DNA from 2 places in the Variovorax sp. J31P179 genome. Region 1 is predicted to be linked to the other one. Evidence: riboswitches for the same ligand, from Rfam matches in the RefSeq annotation. Region 1 holds a riboswitch; the other holds the start of a gene.

Region 1 (12,702 bases):
AGATGCTGGGCAAGTTCGACGCCAAGGGCTTCAAGGCGCTGGGCTGGGGCGAGAACGGCTTCCGCCACATGACCAACAGCAAGCGCGACGTCAAGGCGCCCGAAGACCTGAAGGGCCTGAAGATGCGCACCATGGAGAACCCGGTGCACATCGCGGCCTACAAGGGCTTCGGCATCATCACCACGCCGATGGCCTTCCCCGAGGTCTTCACCGCGCTCCAGCAAGGCACGGTCGATGGCCAGGAAAACCCGCTGCCGGTCATCATCTCGGCCAAGTTCGACCAGGTGCAGAAGCACCTCACCTTGACCGGCCACGTCTACTCGCCCTGCATCTTCGTGATGAACAAGGCCGCCTTCGACAAGCTGAGCGCCGCCGACAAGCAGGCCTTCCTGGACGCCGCCAAGGAAGCCATCAAGGCCAACCGGGCCCGTGTCGACGAGGACGACGCCAAGGGCGTGGCCGACCTGCGCGCCAAGGGCATGACCGTGATCGACAACGTCGACAAGGCCAAGTTCGTCGCCGCGCTGGCGCCGGTCAACGCCGACTTCGAGAAGCAGTTCGGCAAGGCCAACCTCGACAAGATCCGCGACGTCAAGTAATGCCATCCGCGGCCGCGACATGCTCGCGGCAGCGCGCGCCCGCTCAGTCTCACTGGCGGGCGCTTTTTCGTTCGATTCCCTGATGCCCCTATGAAATCCGCCTTCCTCGCACTCGACCGCTGGACCACCGGCCTGGCGATGGCGATCGCCTGCTTCATGCTGGTGGTCGCCTCCTCGCTCGGCGTGTTCCAGATCGTCACCCGCTTCGTGCTCGAACAACCGGCCGAATGGTCCGAGATCCTGATCCGCATCAGTCTGATCTGGATGGTCTTCATGGGCATCCCGACCGCCTTCCGCCAGGGGGCGATGGTCAGCGTCGACGTGCTCTACCGCTGGAGCCCGCCGAAGGTCCGTCGGGTGCTCGACTGGGTGGTGTGCCTGGCCGCGCTGACCCTGATCGCGGTGATCATCTGGTGGGGCTGGGACTACGCGCAGCGCGGCAGCGTGCAGTCGATGGCCGGCCTCGAATCGATCTCGATGTTCTGGGCCTACGTGGCGCTCCCCGTGGGCGGCCTGTTCTGCGTGATCGGCATCGTCGCCAACCTGATCGACCCGCAGCGCAACGAACTGGAAACCGCCCAATGACGCCGGTGATGGTCATCACGATGGTGGTGTGCTTCGCACTCACCATCTCCGTCGCCGTCTCGATCGGGCTGGCTTCGATCCTCGGCATCCAGGCCTCCAACGCGAACATGCTGATCTCCGTCAAGGAGATGTTCAACGCGATCAACAAGTTTCCCCTCGCCGCCATCCCCTTCTTCATCCTGGCCGGCAACCTGATGGAAACCGGCGGCATCTCGCGCCGGCTGGTCGACTTCGCCAAGAGCCTCGTGGGTGGGGTGCAGGGCGGCCTGCCGATGACCTGCGTGCTGACCTGCATGATCTTCGCCGCGGTGTCGGGCTCCTCGGTGGCGACCACCTTCGCCATCGGCGCGATCCTGATCCCGGCGCTCATCAAGCACGGCTACCCGGTCGGCTACGCGGCCGCGCTGCAGGCCACCAGCGCCGAGCTCGGCGTGATCATCCCGCCCTCGATCCCGATGATCCTGTACGGCGTCAGCGCCGAGGTCTCGATCGGCGAGCTGTTCATCGCCGGTTTCGGCCCGGGCATCCTGATCAGCCTGGCGCTGATGGCCTTCGTCTATGTCTATTGCAAGTTCAAGGGGCTGGGCAAGAACGATGGCGAAGGCCGGCTCAGCGTCGGCACCGCCACCTGGCGTGCGGGCTGGGCCTTGCTGATGCCGGTGATCATCCTCGGCGGCATCTACGGCGGCATCTTCACGCCCACCGAGGCGTCGGCGGTGGCGGTGCTCTACGCGCTGATCGTCGGCACGCTGATCTATCGCGAGATCCGGCCGGCCGAGCTCTATGCGGTGCTGCGCAAGTCGGTGGTGTCCTCGTCGGTGATCATGTTCATCATCGCCAACGCCGGCCTGTTCGCCTTCCTGATCACGCGTGCCGGCGTGCCCGACGCGATCGGCCGCTGGCTGCAGGAGGTGCTGCAGTCGCCAGCGATGTTCCTGCTCGGCGTCAATGCGGCGCTGTTCGTGATCGGCATGTTCATCGAGACCAGCGCGGCGATCATCGTGCTGGCGCCGATCCTGGCGCCGGTGGCGCAGCACTTCGGCATCGATCCGGTGCACTTCGGGCTGGTGATGGTGGTCAACCTGGCACTGGGCATGATCACCCCGCCCTTCGGCGTCAACCTGTTCGCGGCCTGCACGGTGGCGCGCATCTCGCTGGACCGGATCGTTCCCTACCTGATCCCCTTCGTGCTGGTGATCCTGGCCTGCCTGATGGTGGTCACGTACGTGCCCGGCATCTCGCTCGGATTGCGCGACCTGGTCTACGCCAAGTAGCGCCGGCGCGGGCGGTTTCACGAAGCCGTCACGCGCAGGGCCCATGCTGCGGCGCTTGCCCACCGCAACGCCGCAGCATCCCATGTTCCTCACCAAGACCGACAAGGCGCGCCACGAACTCCTGCCCGGCCGCCGCACGCTGGGGCAGCGCGAGCGCGCCCTGCTGCTGATGGCCGACGGCCAGCGCTCGCTGACCGATTTCGGCGCCCTGTTCGGCGGCCGCGAGGAAGCCGGCCGGGTGGCGCGCCACCTGCTGCAGGAGGGCTTCCTGCAGGGGCGCCAGGTCGAAGCGGTCGAAGTGATCGAAGCGGCGCCGGTCGCGGCCGACATCTTCGACGGCAAGCCCTCGCTGGCCACCACCCGCATGTTCCTGTTCGACCTCTGCGAGCGCATGTTCGTGCGCCGCGACCCGGTGCTGGCCGAGCGCTTCCGCGAAGCGCTGCGCGAGGCGCGCGACCGCGATTCGATGCTGGTCACCGCCCGCGCGATGCTCGGCGAGATCGAGCAGGCGGCGGGCGCCCCGCGCGCGGAGGCGATCCGCGAGCGCATCGAGAAACTGCTTCCGGCATCGCCGGTGCACTGAAGTCGCCGGCCGGCTCCCGATTCCCTTACACTTCCCCGGTCAGGAGAGCGTCCCGCCGCGGTGGGGCCGCCGAAGGCGCAGGTCCCCCCAAACAAGGGCCCGAACGCTCAGGCAAAAGGACTGACAAGGCGCCCGGGTCCGGGCGTTTCCTTGCTGGAGAGAGGTGGTTCGGCACGCCAGGCGTGCCGTGCCGCCCACCGAAGGAGCAAACCCCGATCGTGGGGCGAATCTCTCAGGTAAAGCGGACAGCAGGGGTGGCCCATGGCTTCTCGTCATGGAACAAGCACTGCCCCTTTGGAGAACCGCCCTTGGCCGCCGCATCCGACGTACTGCTGAAGACCCCGCTCCACGGCCTGCACCTGGAGCTCGGCGCCCGCATGGTGCCCTTCGCGGGCTACACCATGCCGGTGCAATACCCCGCCGGTCTGATGGCCGAGCACAAGCACACCCGCGCAGCCGCCGGCCTGTTCGACATCTCCCACATGGGCCAGTTGCGCCTGGTGGGGCCCGATGCGGCCGCCGCCTTCGAGAGCCTGATGCCGGTCGACGTGATCGGCCTGGCGCCGGGCAAGCAGCGCTACGGCCTGCTGCTGAACGACCAGGGCGGCATCCTCGACGACCTGATGTTCTTCAACGAAGGCAACGACTCGCTGTTCGTGATCGTCAACGGCGCCTGCAAGGCCGCCGACATCGCCCACATCCAGGCCCGGATCGGCCAGCGCTGCCAGGTGCAGCCGATGCCCGACCACGCGCTGCTCGCGCTCCAGGGTCCGCAGGCCGCGGCCGTGCTGGCGCGCCTGTCGCCGGGCATCGAGCGCTTCGTCTTCATGACCGGCGGCCCGGTCCGGATCGGCGGCATCGAGGCCTTCGCCACGCGCAGCGGCTACACCGGCGAAGATGGCTTCGAGATCTCGGTCACGGCCCAGGACGCCGAAGCGCTGGCCCGGCTGCTGCTGGCCCAGCCCGAGGTCCAGCCGATCGGCCTGGGAGCCCGCAATTCGCTGCGGCTCGAGGCCGGCCTCTGCCTCTACGGCAACGACATCGACGAAAACACGACACCGGTCGAAGCGGCGCTGAGCTGGGCGATCCAGAAGGTCCGGCGCAGCGGCGGTGCACGCGAAGGCGGTTTTCCGGGCGCGGCCAGGGTGCTGGCCCAGCTGACTGCCGCCAGCGGCACCGCCGGCCACCTCGACCACGAGACGCTGAAGCGCCAGCGCGTCGGCCTGGTCGCGCTGGAGCGCGTGCCGGTGCGCGAGGGCACGGTGCTGGAATCCTTCGAGGGCCTGCCCATCGGCCAGGTCACCAGCGGCCTGCTGGGCCCCAGCGTCGACCGGCCGGTCGCCATGGGCTACGTCGCGCTGGCCTATGCCGAACCGGGCACCCGGCTGCAGGCCATGGTGCGGGGCAAGCCGGTGCCGATGGAAGTCAGCACGCTGCCCTTCGTGCCGGCCCGGTACTACCGCGGCTGACGCCCCTCTTCTCCAAATTCTCCGATTTCTCCAAGCCAGCCTTTTTTCCAAGGAGTTTTCCCCATGACCATCAAATACACCAAGGACCACGAGTGGGTGCGGCAGGAAGCCGACGCGGCACTGGTCACCGTCGGCATCACGGTGCATGCACAGGACGCGCTCGGCGACGTGGTCTTCGTCGACCTGCCCGAAGTCGGCAAGAAATTTGCCCAGGGCGAGGTCGCGGGTGTCGTCGAATCGGTCAAGGCCGCGGCCGACGTCTTCATGCCGGTCTCCGGCGAAATCATCGAAGTCAACGAAGACCTGCGCGCCGATCCCTCGCTGGCCAACAGTGCGCCGATGGACGGAGGCTGGTTCTTCAAGGTGCGGGTGAGCGAGCCGGCCCAGCTCGAGCCGCTGCTCGATGAAACCGCCTACGAGAAGTTCTCCGCCGACAACTGATTCCCACGCCCACCACCCGAGCCCTCCATGCCGACGCCCGTGCCTTCCCATCCCTCGCTGCGCGAACTGCAGAACGCCGAAGAATTCATCGCCCGCCACATCGGCATCGAGGCCGAAGACGAGCCGGCGATGCTCGCGGCCATCGGTTCGACCACGCGCGCCGAACTGATCGACGGCATCGTGCCCCCGGCGATCCGCCGCAGCCGGCCGATGCGGCTGCCGGCGCCGATCACCGAGGCCGACGCGCTGGCCGAACTCAAGGCGATCGCGGCGAAGAACAAGGTGGCGAAGAGCTTCATCGGCCAGGGCTACTACGGCACCCACACGCCGGGCGTGATCCTGCGCAACGTACTCGAGAACCCCGCCTGGTACACCGCCTACACGCCCTACCAGGCCGAGATCTCGCAGGGCCGCATGGAGGCGCTGGTCAATTTCCAGACCATGGTCTGCGACCTGACGGGCATGGCGATCGCCAACGCCTCGATGCTCGACGAGGCCACCGCCGCGGCCGAGGCGATGACGCTGGCGCGGCGCAGCGTCAAGAGCAAGAGCAACGTGTTCCTGGTCTCGGGCGACTGCCATCCTCAGACCATCGAGGTGCTGCGCACCCGGGCAGCGCCGCTCGGCATCGTGGTCAAGGTCAGCACCGCCACCGAGCCGCTGCCGCTGCTGATGGCCAGCGGCGGCTTCTTCGGCGCCCTGGCGCAATACCCTTCCACCACCGGCCACGTGCACGACCTGCGTCCGCTGGCAGGCCACGCCCACCAGTGCCAGGCGGCCTTCTGCGTCGCCGCCGACCTGCTGGCCCTGACCCTGCTGGCGCCGCCCGGCGAGTGGGACGCCGACATCGTCTGCGGCACCACCCAGCGCTTCGGCATGCCGATGTGCAACGGCGGCCCGCATGCGGCCTACCTGGCCTGCCGCGACGAGTTCAAGCGCTCGCTGCCCGGCCGGCTGGTCGGCGTCAGCGTCGACGCCCACGGCCAGCCGGCCTATCGGCTCGCGCTGCAGACGCGCGAGCAGCACATCCGGCGCGAGAAGGCGACCTCGAACATCTGCACCGCGCAGGTGCTGCCGGCGGTGGTCGCCAGCATGTACGCGGTCTACCACGGACCCGAAGGGCTGCGCCGCATCGCGCAGCGGGTGAGCCTGCTGACGGCGGTGCTCGCACAGGGCCTGGAGCAGATGGGCCGCGAACTGGTCAACGACACCGCCTTCGATTCGCTCACCATCCGCACCGGCGAGGACACCCAGGCCATCCACGAACGCGCCGAAGCGGCGGGCGTCAACCTGCGCTGTCGCCTGCAGCAGCATCTGGGCCTGTCGCTCGACGAGACCACCACGCGCGCCGACGTCGAGATGCTGTGGGGCCTGTTCGCGACCGAAGGCACGCGCGGACCCGACTTCGATGCCATCGCCGCCACGGTGAGCATCCGCATTCCCGAGGGCCTGCGCCGCACGAGCGGCTTCCTGGCGCATCCGGTGTTCAACACCCACAAGAGCGAGACCGCGATGCTGCGCTACATCCGCAGCCTGAGCGACAAGGACCTGGCGCTCGACCGCAGCATGATCCCGCTCGGCAGCTGCACCATGAAGCTCAACGCGACCAGCGAGATGATCCCGATCACCTGGCCCGAGTTCGCGAACATCCATCCGTTCGCGCCGGCCGACCAGCTGCTGGGCTATGCGCAGCTCGATGCCCAGCTGCGCGCCTGGCTTTGCGAGGCGACCGGCTATGCGGGCATCAGCCTGCAGCCCAACGCCGGATCGCAGGGCGAGTACGCGGGCCTGCTCGCGATCAAGGCCTTCCACGAGGCCCGGGGCGAAGCGCACCGCAACGTCTGCCTGATCCCGTCTTCCGCCCACGGCACCAATCCGGCCAGCGCCCACATGGTGGGCATGAAGGTGGTGGTGACCGGCTGCGACGCCGAAGGCAATGTCGACATCGACGACCTGGCGCGCGCCTGCGAGCAGCATCGCGACACGCTGGCCGCCGTGATGATCACCTACCCCAGCACCCACGGCGTCTTCGAGACCCGCGTCAAGGAGCTCTGCGAGATCGTGCACGCGCACGGCGGCCGGGTCTATGTCGACGGCGCCAACATGAATGCGCTGGTCGGCGTGGCGGCGCCGGGCGAGTTCGGCGGCGACGTGAGCCACCTGAACCTGCACAAGACCTTCTGCATCCCGCACGGCGGCGGCGGGCCGGGTGTCGGCCCGGTCTGCGTGGTCGAGGACCTGGTGCCCTACCTGCCCGGCCATGCGACCGGCGGACTGGCGTCCAACGGCGCGGTCGGCGCGGTGTCGGCGGCGCCGCTGGGCAATGCCGCGGTGCTGCCGATCAGCTGGATGTATTGCCGCATGATGGGCGCCAAGGGCCTGCAGGCCGCGACCGAGACCGCGATCCTGAGCGCCAACTACATCAGCGCCCGGCTCAAGGACCACTTCCCGACCCTCTACGCGAGCCCCAATGGCCACGTGGCGCACGAGTGCATCCTCGACCTGCGTCCGCTCAAGGACGCCAGCGGCGTCAGCGCCGAGGATGTCGCCAAGCGGCTGATCGACTACGGCTTCCATGCGCCGACCTTGAGCTTCCCGGTGCCCGGCACGCTGATGGTCGAGCCGACCGAAAGCGAACCGCTGGCCGAGCTCGACCGCTTCATCGACGCCATGATCGCGATCCGGGGCGAGATCCGCCGCATCGAGGAAGGCATCTGGCCGAAGGAGGACAACCCGCTGCGCAACGCGCCGCACACCGCGGCCAGCCTGCTCGGCAGCGAATGGACGCGCCCCTACTCGCGGGAGCTCGGCGCCTTCCCGCTGGCCAGCCTCCGGCAGACCAAGTACTGGCCGCCGATCGGGCGGGTCGACAACGTCTACGGCGATCGCAACCTGTTCTGCAGCTGCGTGCCGGTGGACGCCTACGCCAACGGCTGAGGCGAGATACATATTTTTTCAATCGACGGCCTGCGGGCTGTCGATTTCGCCTCCGCTGCTTCGACGTCCTGGAGAGCCCGGCAGCCCGCCGGCCTCGCAACCGAAGGAGCAAGGACATGCGATTCATGGTGATCGTCAAGGCCAGCAAGGAATCCGAAGCCGGCGTGATGCCGAGCCAGCAGCTGCTGACCGACATGGGCAACTACAACGAGGCGCTGGTCAAGGCCGGCGTGCTGCTCGCCGGCGAAGGCCTGCACCCGAGCTCGAAGGGCGCGCGCATGCGCTTCACCGGCAAGGAGCGCACCGTCATCGACGGCCCCTTCAGCGAGACCAAGGAGCTGATCGCCGGCTTCTGGCTCTGGCAGGTGCGATCGAAAGAGGAAGCACTCGAATGGCTGCGCCGCGCTCCCTTCGACGATGGCGTCGAACTCGAGCTGCGCCAGGTGTTCGAGATGGACGATTTCGGCGCCGCGCTCACGCCCGAGCTGCGCGAGCAGGAAAAGCGGGTGTTCGACGCGGCCCGCTCGAAGCGGCCTTGAACGCACCGATGGAGGCACGACCATGAAGTTCATGATCATCCGCAAGGCCGACGCCGAGACCGAGGCCGGCGCCATGCCGACCGCACAACTGGTCAGCGACATGATGGCCTACAACAAGGCGATGATCGATGCCGGCGTGATGCTCGACGGCATGGGCCTCAAGCCCAGTGCCAGCGGCGGCGCCCGCATCCAGTTCGCAGGCGGCAAGCCGACGGTGGTCGACGGGCCCTTCGCCGAGACCAAGGAACTGGTTGCCGGCTTCACCCTGATCCAGGTCGGATCGCGCGAGGAAGCGCTCGAATGGGTCAAGCGCTGGCCGCCGATCGACGGCCACGGCAAGGTCGCGCTGGAGCTGCGCCAGGTCTACGAGGCGGAAGACTTCGGTGCCGAGTTCGCGCCCGAGATCCGCGAGCAGGAAGCGCATCTGCGCGAACGCGCCGCGGCCCGCGATTGAGACGACGGCGCATGGACGCGACCGAGACGCACCGCACGATCAACGCCGTCTGGCGCATCGAGTCGGCCCGCATCATCGGCGCGCTGGCGCGCCGGGTGCGCGACGTCGGCCTGGCCGAGGAACTGGCGCAGGACGCGCTGCTCGCGGCCCTCGAGCAATGGCCGCGCGAAGGCATCCCCGAGAATCCCGCCGCCTGGCTGACGGCGGCCGCCAAGCACCGCGCGATCGACCTCCTGCGCAAGCGCACGCTGCACGCCCACAAGGAAGGCGAGATCGCCCGCGAGATCGATGCCAGGCACGCCATCGCCGCCGCGGACTTCGCCGACGCGGTCGACGCCGCCCTCGACGACCAGGTCGGCGACGACCTGCTGCGGCTGGTGTTCACGGCCTGCCATCCGGTGCTGTCGCCGGAAGCCCGGGTCGCCCTGACCCTGCGCCTGCTGGGCGGGCTCACCACCGACGAGATCGCGCGCTCCTTCCTGGTGCCCGAATCCACGATCGCACAGCGCATCGTGCGCGCCAAGCGGACGCTGGCCGCCGCCCGCGTGCCCTTCGAGGCGCCGCGCGGGCCAGAGCTCGGCGCCCGCCTGTCCTCGGTGCTCGAAGTCATCTACCTGGTGTTCAACGAAGGCTACGCAGCCACCGCCGGCGAGGACTGGATGCGGCCCGCGCTGTGCGACGAAGCCTTGCGCCTGGGGCGCATCCTGGCCGAACTGATGCCCGACGCGCCGGAGGTGCATGGCCTGGTCGCGCTGATGGAGATCCAGGCCTCGCGGGCCGCCGCGCGGGTCGATGCCGATGGCGAACCGGTGCTGCTGCTGGCGCAGAACCGCGCCCGCTGGGATCGGCTGCTGATCGGTCGCGGACTGGCGGCGCTGGCACGGGCGGAGCAGCTCGGCGGCGCGCTCGGCCCCTACGCCCTGCAGGCCGCCATCGCCGCCTGCCACGCTCGCGCGCAGGAGGCAGCGCAGACCGATTGGCCTCGCATCGCGGCGCTCTACGAGGCATTGGCCCAGCTCGCGCCGTCGCCGATCGTCGAACTGAACCGGGCAGTCGCGCTGTCGATGGCCTTCGGCCCGGCGGTCGGGCTCGAGCACGTCGACGCGCTGCGATCGGCGCCGCAGCTGCAGGGCTACCACCTGCTGCCGAGCGTGCGCGGCGACCTGCTGGCCAGGCTGGGACGGCATGCCGAGGCCTGCGAGGAATTCAAGCGGGCCGCTGAACTCACGCGCAACGCGCGCGAGCGCAAGCTGCTGCTGGCGCGCGCGCGGAGCGCCGCGGACGGCTGACGCGCTACTTCTTCGCCACCGCCCCGGTCGCGACCTGGGCCCGCAGTTCCTTGAGCTTGGCCTTCATGCGGCGCTCGTTGACTGGACCCATGCGCACCAGCATCTTCTGGCCGGCCGAGAGCGATTCGAGCTTCGGATCGACGAATTCGTAGCTGACCCAGGGCTGCCCGCCCGCCATCTCGCCCTTCACTTCGGTCAGCTTCACCTGCACCGGGCCCTGGGGTTCCGGGGCCTGCAGCAGGTGGTCGATCACGGCGACGAGGCGGTCGTTGAAATAGCGGTTCGGGTAACCCAGCTCTTCGTAGGCCTGCTGGAACAGCGGATACAGCCGGGCATAGAGCGCCGCCGCCCGTGCGCTGTCGACCGATTCGGCGAACAGCACGAATGGCGTGTAGCGGCTGGCGTTGTCGATCCCGATGGTCTTGACCTCGCCGTTGCCCTGGACCTCGAAGGCCTTGGGCGCGCGCTGGGTCGGCCACATGCGCGACGAGGCCTGTGCGCGCGGCAGGTTGTCGACGGTGGCGACGAAGTGGCGCACGAAGCCGCTGGTGTCGAGGAAGGAGGCCACCGCCTTCTTGCCCAGCAGCTCGTTGAGCGCCGCAGCGACGCGGCCGTCGGCGTCGTTCAGGGCCGGCAGTGCCGCATCGGGCTGGGCCAGGGCATCGACCAGGTTCTGCGGGCCGGTCGCGACCGGGGCCGGGGCCGGCGCATCGGCGGGCCGGTCGGGCGGGGGCGGTGCGCTGGCGGCAGGTGGCGCCGGCGGCGGCTCCTTCTGCAGGGACCATCGCCACCAGCCGAAAGCAGCGGCGAGAATCACCACCACGACGACGACCAAGGTCCAGACCGAGGACTCGCGCGCTGGCCTGAAATCTGCTGGGTCCCTTTCGGGCATGGTCGAATCCTCCTTTGAATCACGGGCGTTGCATGCGGTCCATTGGAAACCACGCCGGCGCCTCGTGCCGTAACGCCCTGTGACCGTCAAGGAATCCGAATGGACATCGACTTTTCCGCTCTCACCGAATACCAGCGCTACAAGCTCATGGCGAGCCTGATCGTGCCACGCCCGATCGCCCTGGTCACCACCCTCGGCGCCGACGGCGTCGTCAACGCCGCGCCCTTCAGCATGTTCAACATGCTCGGCGAGGAGCCGCCTATCGTGATGATCAGCGTCAATCGGCTGCAGGACAACGCGCTCAAGGACACGGCCGCCAACATCGTGCGCACCGGCGAGTTCGTGGTCCACCTGGCCGACGAGGACATCGCCGAGCAGATGCACCGCTGCGGCGACCGCCACCCGCCGCACGTGAGCGAGCTCGATGTGGTGGGCTTCACGCCGCTGCCGAGCCGGGCCGTGAAGCCACCGCGCATCGCCGAGGCGCCGGTGGCGTTCGAGTGCACGCTCTGGGAGACGCTGGAGACCGAGAGCCGGCAGATCTTCATCGGCCAGGTGCGCTGGATGCACGCGCGCGACGAGCTGATCGATACCGACGCCTGGCGCGTGCGGCTGCAGCACTACTTTCCGGTCGGCCGCTTCGGGGCCAGCTTCTACGTGAAGACGCGCGAGCGCTACTCGCTGGCGGCGCAGGAGCAGACGCGCAGCACGCAGATCGACGAGATGTAGGCGTGTCGCGCCTCAGCCCAGCCGCACCACGTGCGCAGTGCGCGGGTCGACGCGGCCCGCGTGCAGGTCGGCGATCACCTGCTGCGCGGCCTCGAAGCCCTGGCTCTGCGCCAGCGTCATCCAGCGATTGCCCGGCCGGCTCAGCTCGGCGATGAAGCGGCCCTGCGCCTCGTTGAAGCGCCGGTTCACTTCCTGCGGGCCCCAGTCGGCGTTGCGCTTGCGGATCTGCACCGGCGCGAAGTAGAGCAAGGGTTTCGGGCCCGGCAATGGCGATTCGGCCAGGAAGGCGGTCTTCTGCGCCGAGCCCGCATAGCAGTCGTAGACCAGGGCCGCACCGAAATGGTGGTGGACCGTGGCGCGCAGGTCGTCGTCGCCGGCGAAGTCGACATAGAGCGTCGGCACCTCGGCGGGCAGCCGCACCGCGCTGTCATAGGAAAGCACCTGGTCGTAGCAGCCGAGGTTCTCGACGAAGCCGCGGTTGCGCGGCGAAGTCAGCGCGACCAGGCTGCGCCCTTCGTTCCGGCGCAGACAGAAGGCCGTGCCGTAGGCGGTCTTGCTCGAGGCGCTGGACACGACCACCTGCCGGGCGCCGAAGAAGGCGTTGTCCTCGAGGAAATCCGCCAGCATGAACGAGGTGATGAACAGCGGCCGCACCAGCATCTGGTAGTCCTCGAGCGCCGGGTCGTAGCCGGCATCGTGGCTGCAGCGCATGTACTGGTTGTAGGCGGAGACCAGTTCGCTGCGGTGCGGCGCGCCGTCGTAGAAGCCGCGCCCGGTCACCCGCACCGGCGTCATGCGCAGGTGGCTGGCGATCGGGAAGTAGCCGTAGAAGCGTTCGCCGACCGCGACGCCTTCGACCGTCGAGGCCACCACGTCGGCAAAGCCCCAGGCCGGCATGTGGCCCCAGGCCT
Region 2 (5,081 bases), on a different contig from region 1:
TCGCGGACATGGAAGGCGAGATGGAAGATGGACATGTGTCTTTCTGTGTCTGTTTGGGCATTGTCCACAAGCCGGGCCCTCATGGCGAGTGCCGGATGCAGCCGGGCACCCCAAAAGCCCTGACGCTTGGAGTAAGCTGCCCGGACAACAAACACAGACCCGGAGCACGCCATGAGCGACGCCAGCAAGCCCTTCGCCTTCAGTCAGTTCGTTCCGGGCTTCGACTTCCTCAAGAATCTGACGGGCGGCGCCAGCGCTTCGCCCGGCGCCGTGCCCGGCCTGCCGAGCCTGTCGAGCTGGGTGGCGCCGACGCTGAGCGTCGAAGAGGTCGACAAGCGCATCCAGGAGCTCAAGACCGTGCAGTATTGGCTCGAGCAGAACGGCCACGCGCTGAAGGCGACCATCCAGGCGCTCGAGGTGCAGAAGATGACGCTCTCGACCTTGCGCGGCATGAACGTCCGCATGGAAGACCTCGCCAACGCCTTCACCCGGCCGACCCCGACCGCCGCGCCCGAACCCGAACCCGAACCCGAACCCGAAGCGCAGCCGGAGGCCGAAGAGTCACCGGCGCCGAAGCGCGCCAAGGCCGCCGCCGCCCAGGACTCGGCTGGCGTCGTCGATCCGGTCCAGTGGTGGGGTGCGTTGACCCAGCAGTTCCAGCAGATCGCCAGTTCGGCGCTGCAGGAAGCCTCCCAGCTCAAGATGCCGGTGATGCCGCAGCCGCTGGGCGATCACGCGGGCTCTGGCGCAGCGTCCGCAACGGCCCGGGCCGCCGAGAGGCCGGCCGCCGCCGCCAAGAAGGCGCCGGCCACGCGCCGCGGCGCCAGCGCGTCCGCCAAGCGACCTGCGCCGGCGCGCAAGCGCGCGGGCTGAAAGGCCAGCCATGAAGCTGTTTCCGAGCGGGCACGCCACCCATCCGCAATGGCGCATGGCGGCCGGCCTGGTGCTGGCGCAGCTGCGGGCGCAGATGGCGCTGCCGGACTACGCCCGCGCGCCGTCGCTGGGCCTGCTCTACATCACCGACCACTACGGGGAAGATGCCCAGGAGATCCTCGATCACCTGGGCGCCGAGCTGCCCGAGATCACCGACTGGACCGGGACGGTGGGCGTCGGCGTGGCCGCCAACAACGCCGAGTACTTCGACGAGCCGGCGCTCAGCGTGATGCTGTGCGAGCTGCCGAGCGACCAGTACCGGGTGTTTTCCGGCGTGGCGCCGCTGGCCAGCTCCGAAATGAGCGGCTTCGCGGCCCACACGGCACTGGTCCATGCCGACCCGCGGACACCCGAACTCGGCGAACTGATCGCCGAGATGGCGGACCGCACCGACACCGGTTATTTGTTCGGCGGCCTGTCCTCCGGGCGGGTCGGCTCGCTGCAGTTCGCGATCGGCGGCAATGGCAACATCCGCGGCCATGGCGCGGTCGGCGGCGTGTTCTCGGGCGGCCTGTCGGGCGTGGTGTTCGGCGAGGGCGTACGCCTGGTCTCGCGCGTGACCCAGGGCTGCCAGCCGGTCTCGCGCGAACGCGAGATCACCGAGGCCGACGGCAACCTGTTGCTGGCGCTCGATGGCCAGCCCGCGCTCGACGTGCTGCTGGCCGACCTGCGGGTCTCGCTCGATGCCCCCGAGCAGGCGATCGACGCGGTCCGCGCGACCCTGGTCGGACTGGTCGAGGCCGGCAGCGACGGCGTCCGGCGCACCGGCGATCTCGGCGCCGACGTCCGGGTGCGCCACATCATCGGCCTCGACCCGACGCGTCGCGGCGTGGCGATCGCCGACAACGCCGAGGCCGGGATGCGCCTGAGCTTCTGCCGCCGCAACGCGCAGGCCGCGCGGGCCGACCTGATGCGCGTCTGCGCGGAGATCCGCGAGGAGCTGGAGCCGCAGGAGCAGACGCTCGCCACCGCGCGCGAAGTCGCGGCCGGCGAGGCCGAGGCCGCGCCGCATCCGGCGCGCCGCATCGCGGGCGCCATCTACGTCAGCTGTTCGGGCCGCGGCGGCCCGCATTTCGGCGCGCCCGGTGCCGAGCTGCAGATCGTGCGCCATGCCCTCGGCGACGTCCCGCTGGTCGGCTTTTTCGCCGCCGGCGAGATCGCCCGCAATCACCTCTACGGCTACACCGGCGTGCTGACCGTCTTCACCGCGGGGGATTGAGCCCCCACGCTCGCCACTTCGTGTGCTTCGCTGCCCCACGAGGGGGCCGCAGGCCGCCTTGGGGCGGCCCGGCGCCGGCCTGAGCCGCCTTGAGGCCCGGTGAACGCGAAGTCGACTTCCGGCTTCAGCCCGCTCACGATCCGCGCGATCGACTTGCCCGAGCCGCAGGCGTGGGTCCAGCCCAGCGTGCCGTGGCCGGTGTTCAGGAACAGGTTCGGCAGCCGGGTGGCGCCGATCAGCGGCACGTTGCTCGGCGTCGCCGGGCGCAGTCCGGTCCAGAACTGTGCCTGGGATGCGTCGCCGGCACCGGGGAACAATTGCTCGACGCGCCGCACGATGGCCTCGCAGCGCACCCGGTTCAGGTCGCGGTCGTAGCCGTTGAGCTCGGCGGTGCCGGCGATCCGCAGCCGGTCGCCGCTGGCGGAGGTGTAGCGCGAGAACACCAGCTTGAACTCGTCGTCGGTCAGCGAGACCTGGTGCGCCCTGGACGCGTCCTTGACCGGCATCGTGACCGAATAGCCCTTGGCCGGGTAAATCGGCAGCCGGATGCCCAGCGGCGCCGCATAGAGCGGGCTCAGCGAGCCCATCGCCAGCACGAAGGCATCGCCGCGGATGCGCTGGAAGCGGCCCTCGCTGTCCGTCGCCTCGACATGGTCGATGGCGCCGCCGGCCTCGCGCAGCGCGGTCACCGTGTGGCTCATGAGAAAGCGCACGCCGGCCGTCTCGGCCAGCTTGACCAGCTCGCGCGCGAAGCGGTTGGCATCGCCCGATTCGTCTTCCGCCGTGTAGGTCGCACCGGCCAGCTGCGGGCGGATGTGGGCCAGCGCGGGCTCGAGCTTCACCGCCTCGTCGGCCGAAATCACGCGCCGGTCGCAGCCGAGCGCGCGCATCTGCTCGGCTGGCGCCAGCGCGGCGTCGAACTCCTTTTGCGTCGTGTAGAAGTGCAGGATGCCCTGGGTGCGCTGGTCGTAGGCCAGGCCGGTGTCGCGCCGCAGCTGCTGCAGCGTGTCGCGGCTGTACGTACCCAGGCGCACGATCTGCTCGATGTTGTGGCGCGTGCGTGCCGGCGTGCATTCGCGCAGGAACTGCAGGCCCCAGAGCCACTGGCGCATGTCGGCGCGGATGCGGAACAGCAGGGGGGCGTCTTCCTTGCCCAGCCATTGCAGCACCTTGAGCGGCGCGCCCGGATTGGCCCAGGGCTCGGCATGGCTGACCGAAATCTGGCCGCCGTTGGCGAAGCTGGTTTCCGCCGCCGGCGTGGCCTGGCGGTCGATGACGGTCACTTCGTGGCCGAGTTGCTGGAGGTAGTAGGCCGAGGTCACGCCGAGCAGGCCGGCGCCAAGAACGATCACGCGCATATCGAGAACCCTTGAAGGTTGCAGCGCTCGGACGCGACGGTTCGGATTGCCGACGGGAACGAAGGCAACCGGACCGGAAGTCCGAGTTGCCGCTCCCCCTGTCCTCGGTACCTGAGAGATTCACCCGCTGCGCCCGCAGCGGGTTTGCTCCTTCGGTGCATCACGCGCGGGCGCGATGGCTCTCCAGACGGCTTTGACAGTTGGTGCAGTACAGGCCCATCACGTGGGCCGACCTGAGCGTTTATGGGAGTTTGCGCCTTCGGTGGGGCCCGTGGGCCCGCTCTCCTGCAGTGGGCGGATTCTAAGGGCGCCGGAACGCGAAGTCGAGTTCGGGCCGCAGGCCGCTGACGATGCGCGCGATCGACTTGCCGGCGCCGCAGGCGTGGATCCAGGTGCGGGTGCCGGGCGCGGTGTTCAGGAACAGGTTGGGCAGCCGGGTCTTGCCGATCATCGGCAGCCGGTTGGTGCTGACCGCGTGCATCGCCGTGTCGAAGCTGGCCCGGCTGGCGTCGGCCACGCCGGGCAGCAGCATCTCGGTGCGGCGCACGATCGCCTGGAAGCGGTCGGAGTCGGGTTCGGCCTCCTCGTCGAGTCCGGCCATCACGATCGCGTGGATCCGCAGCTGGTCGCCGGCCGGGGTTTCGATCCGCACGATGCGCAGCTTGCCCTGGCGGTCGCGCAGCGCGATGCGCGGCGCCATGGCGGGATCCAGGATCGGCATCGTGACGATGTATTCGCGCACGAAGCGCAGCGGCATGTCGATGCCGAGCTCTTCCGCGTGCGGCACGCTGGCCGCGCCCAGCGCCAGCACGTAGGCCTGGCCGCGCAAGGTGGTGGACCGGCCGGCGCCATCGAGCAACTCGACATGGTCGATGCGGCCGTCCTGCTCCTTGAGCGCGACCACCGTGTGGCGGGTCAGGAAGCGCACCCCGGCGGCGCGGCACAGGAAGACCAGGCCGGCGGCGAACTGGGCCGGGTCGCGCGCCGGATCCTCTTGCGCGTAGGTGGCCCCGACCAGTTTGCTGCGCATGGCCGCCAGCGCCGGTTCCAGGCCGATGGCCTCGTCGACCGACAGCAGCCGCTCCTCGCAGCCCAGCCCCGACCAGTGGGTGGCGTTCGCCATCCGGGTCCGAAAGGCCTCGGGGTCGGTGAACAGGTTCATGAGGCCGGCCGTGCGGGCGCCGTGCGGCACGCCGGTTTCGTCGCCCAGGGCGCGCGCGCTCTTGCGGCTGTAGGCGGCCAGGCGCACCAGGTGATCGAGCGGATCTCGCTTCGGCGGCGTGCCCACGGCGCGGTCGATCAGGCGCGCAAAGCCGCGGCGGATGCGGCTGCGCAGTGTCGAGAGCTTCTTGCCGCGCCGCTTCGGCGGCGCGGTCGCAGTCGCTGCGCCGGGACGGGCGGCAGCGACGCCGCGCGCCTTGGCCGCTGGTGTTGCGTGCCGATCCACCACGATCACTTCGTGGCCCAGCTGTTGCAGGTAATAGGCCGAAGTCACGCCGAGCAAGCCGGCGCCAAGTACAACCACGCGCATGTCCGAATCCTTGTGGGAGGGCATGAACGGCGGGCGTTAG

What was found. Region 1 has a riboswitch for glycine ahead of gcvT (glycine cleavage system aminomethyltransferase GcvT). Riboswitches for the same ligand answer to the same signal wherever they lie in the genome.
Region 2: it holds a riboswitch for glycine, as region 1 does, so the genes downstream of both, QTI17_RS16270 (D-amino acid dehydrogenase) here and gcvT (glycine cleavage system aminomethyltransferase GcvT) in region 1, are expected to answer to the same signal.

The regions. Positions count from the first base shown of each region.
Region 1 is NZ_JASZYL010000003.1:222,920-235,621, reverse strand. It holds gene QTI17_RS09245 (TRAP transporter substrate-binding protein) at 1-599, shown strand, start outside; gene QTI17_RS09240 (TRAP transporter small permease) at 690-1,184, shown strand; gene QTI17_RS09235 (TRAP transporter large permease) at 1,181-2,458, shown strand; gene QTI17_RS09230 (hypothetical protein) at 2,541-3,041, shown strand; glycine riboswitch at 3,072-3,174, shown strand; glycine riboswitch at 3,185-3,300, shown strand; gene gcvT (glycine cleavage system aminomethyltransferase GcvT) at 3,350-4,510, shown strand; gene gcvH (glycine cleavage system protein GcvH) at 4,574-4,951, shown strand; gene gcvP (aminomethyl-transferring glycine dehydrogenase) at 4,979-7,888, shown strand; gene QTI17_RS09210 (YciI family protein) at 8,005-8,427, shown strand; gene QTI17_RS09205 (YciI family protein) at 8,450-8,881, shown strand; gene QTI17_RS09200 (RNA polymerase sigma factor) at 8,893-10,170, shown strand; gene QTI17_RS09195 (DUF3014 domain-containing protein) at 10,175-11,062, opposite strand; gene QTI17_RS09190 (flavin reductase family protein) at 11,162-11,791, shown strand; gene QTI17_RS09185 (DUF2855 family protein) at 11,804-12,702, opposite strand, start outside.
Region 2 is NZ_JASZYL010000005.1:500,213-505,293, reverse strand. It holds gene QTI17_RS16285 (VOC family protein) at 1-35, opposite strand, end outside; gene QTI17_RS16280 (PhaM family polyhydroxyalkanoate granule multifunctional regulatory protein) at 172-873, shown strand; gene QTI17_RS16275 (FIST signal transduction protein) at 884-2,152, shown strand; gene QTI17_RS16270 (D-amino acid dehydrogenase) at 2,113-3,510, opposite strand; glycine riboswitch at 3,599-3,707, opposite strand; glycine riboswitch at 3,723-3,808, opposite strand; gene QTI17_RS16265 (FAD-dependent oxidoreductase) at 3,812-5,041, opposite strand.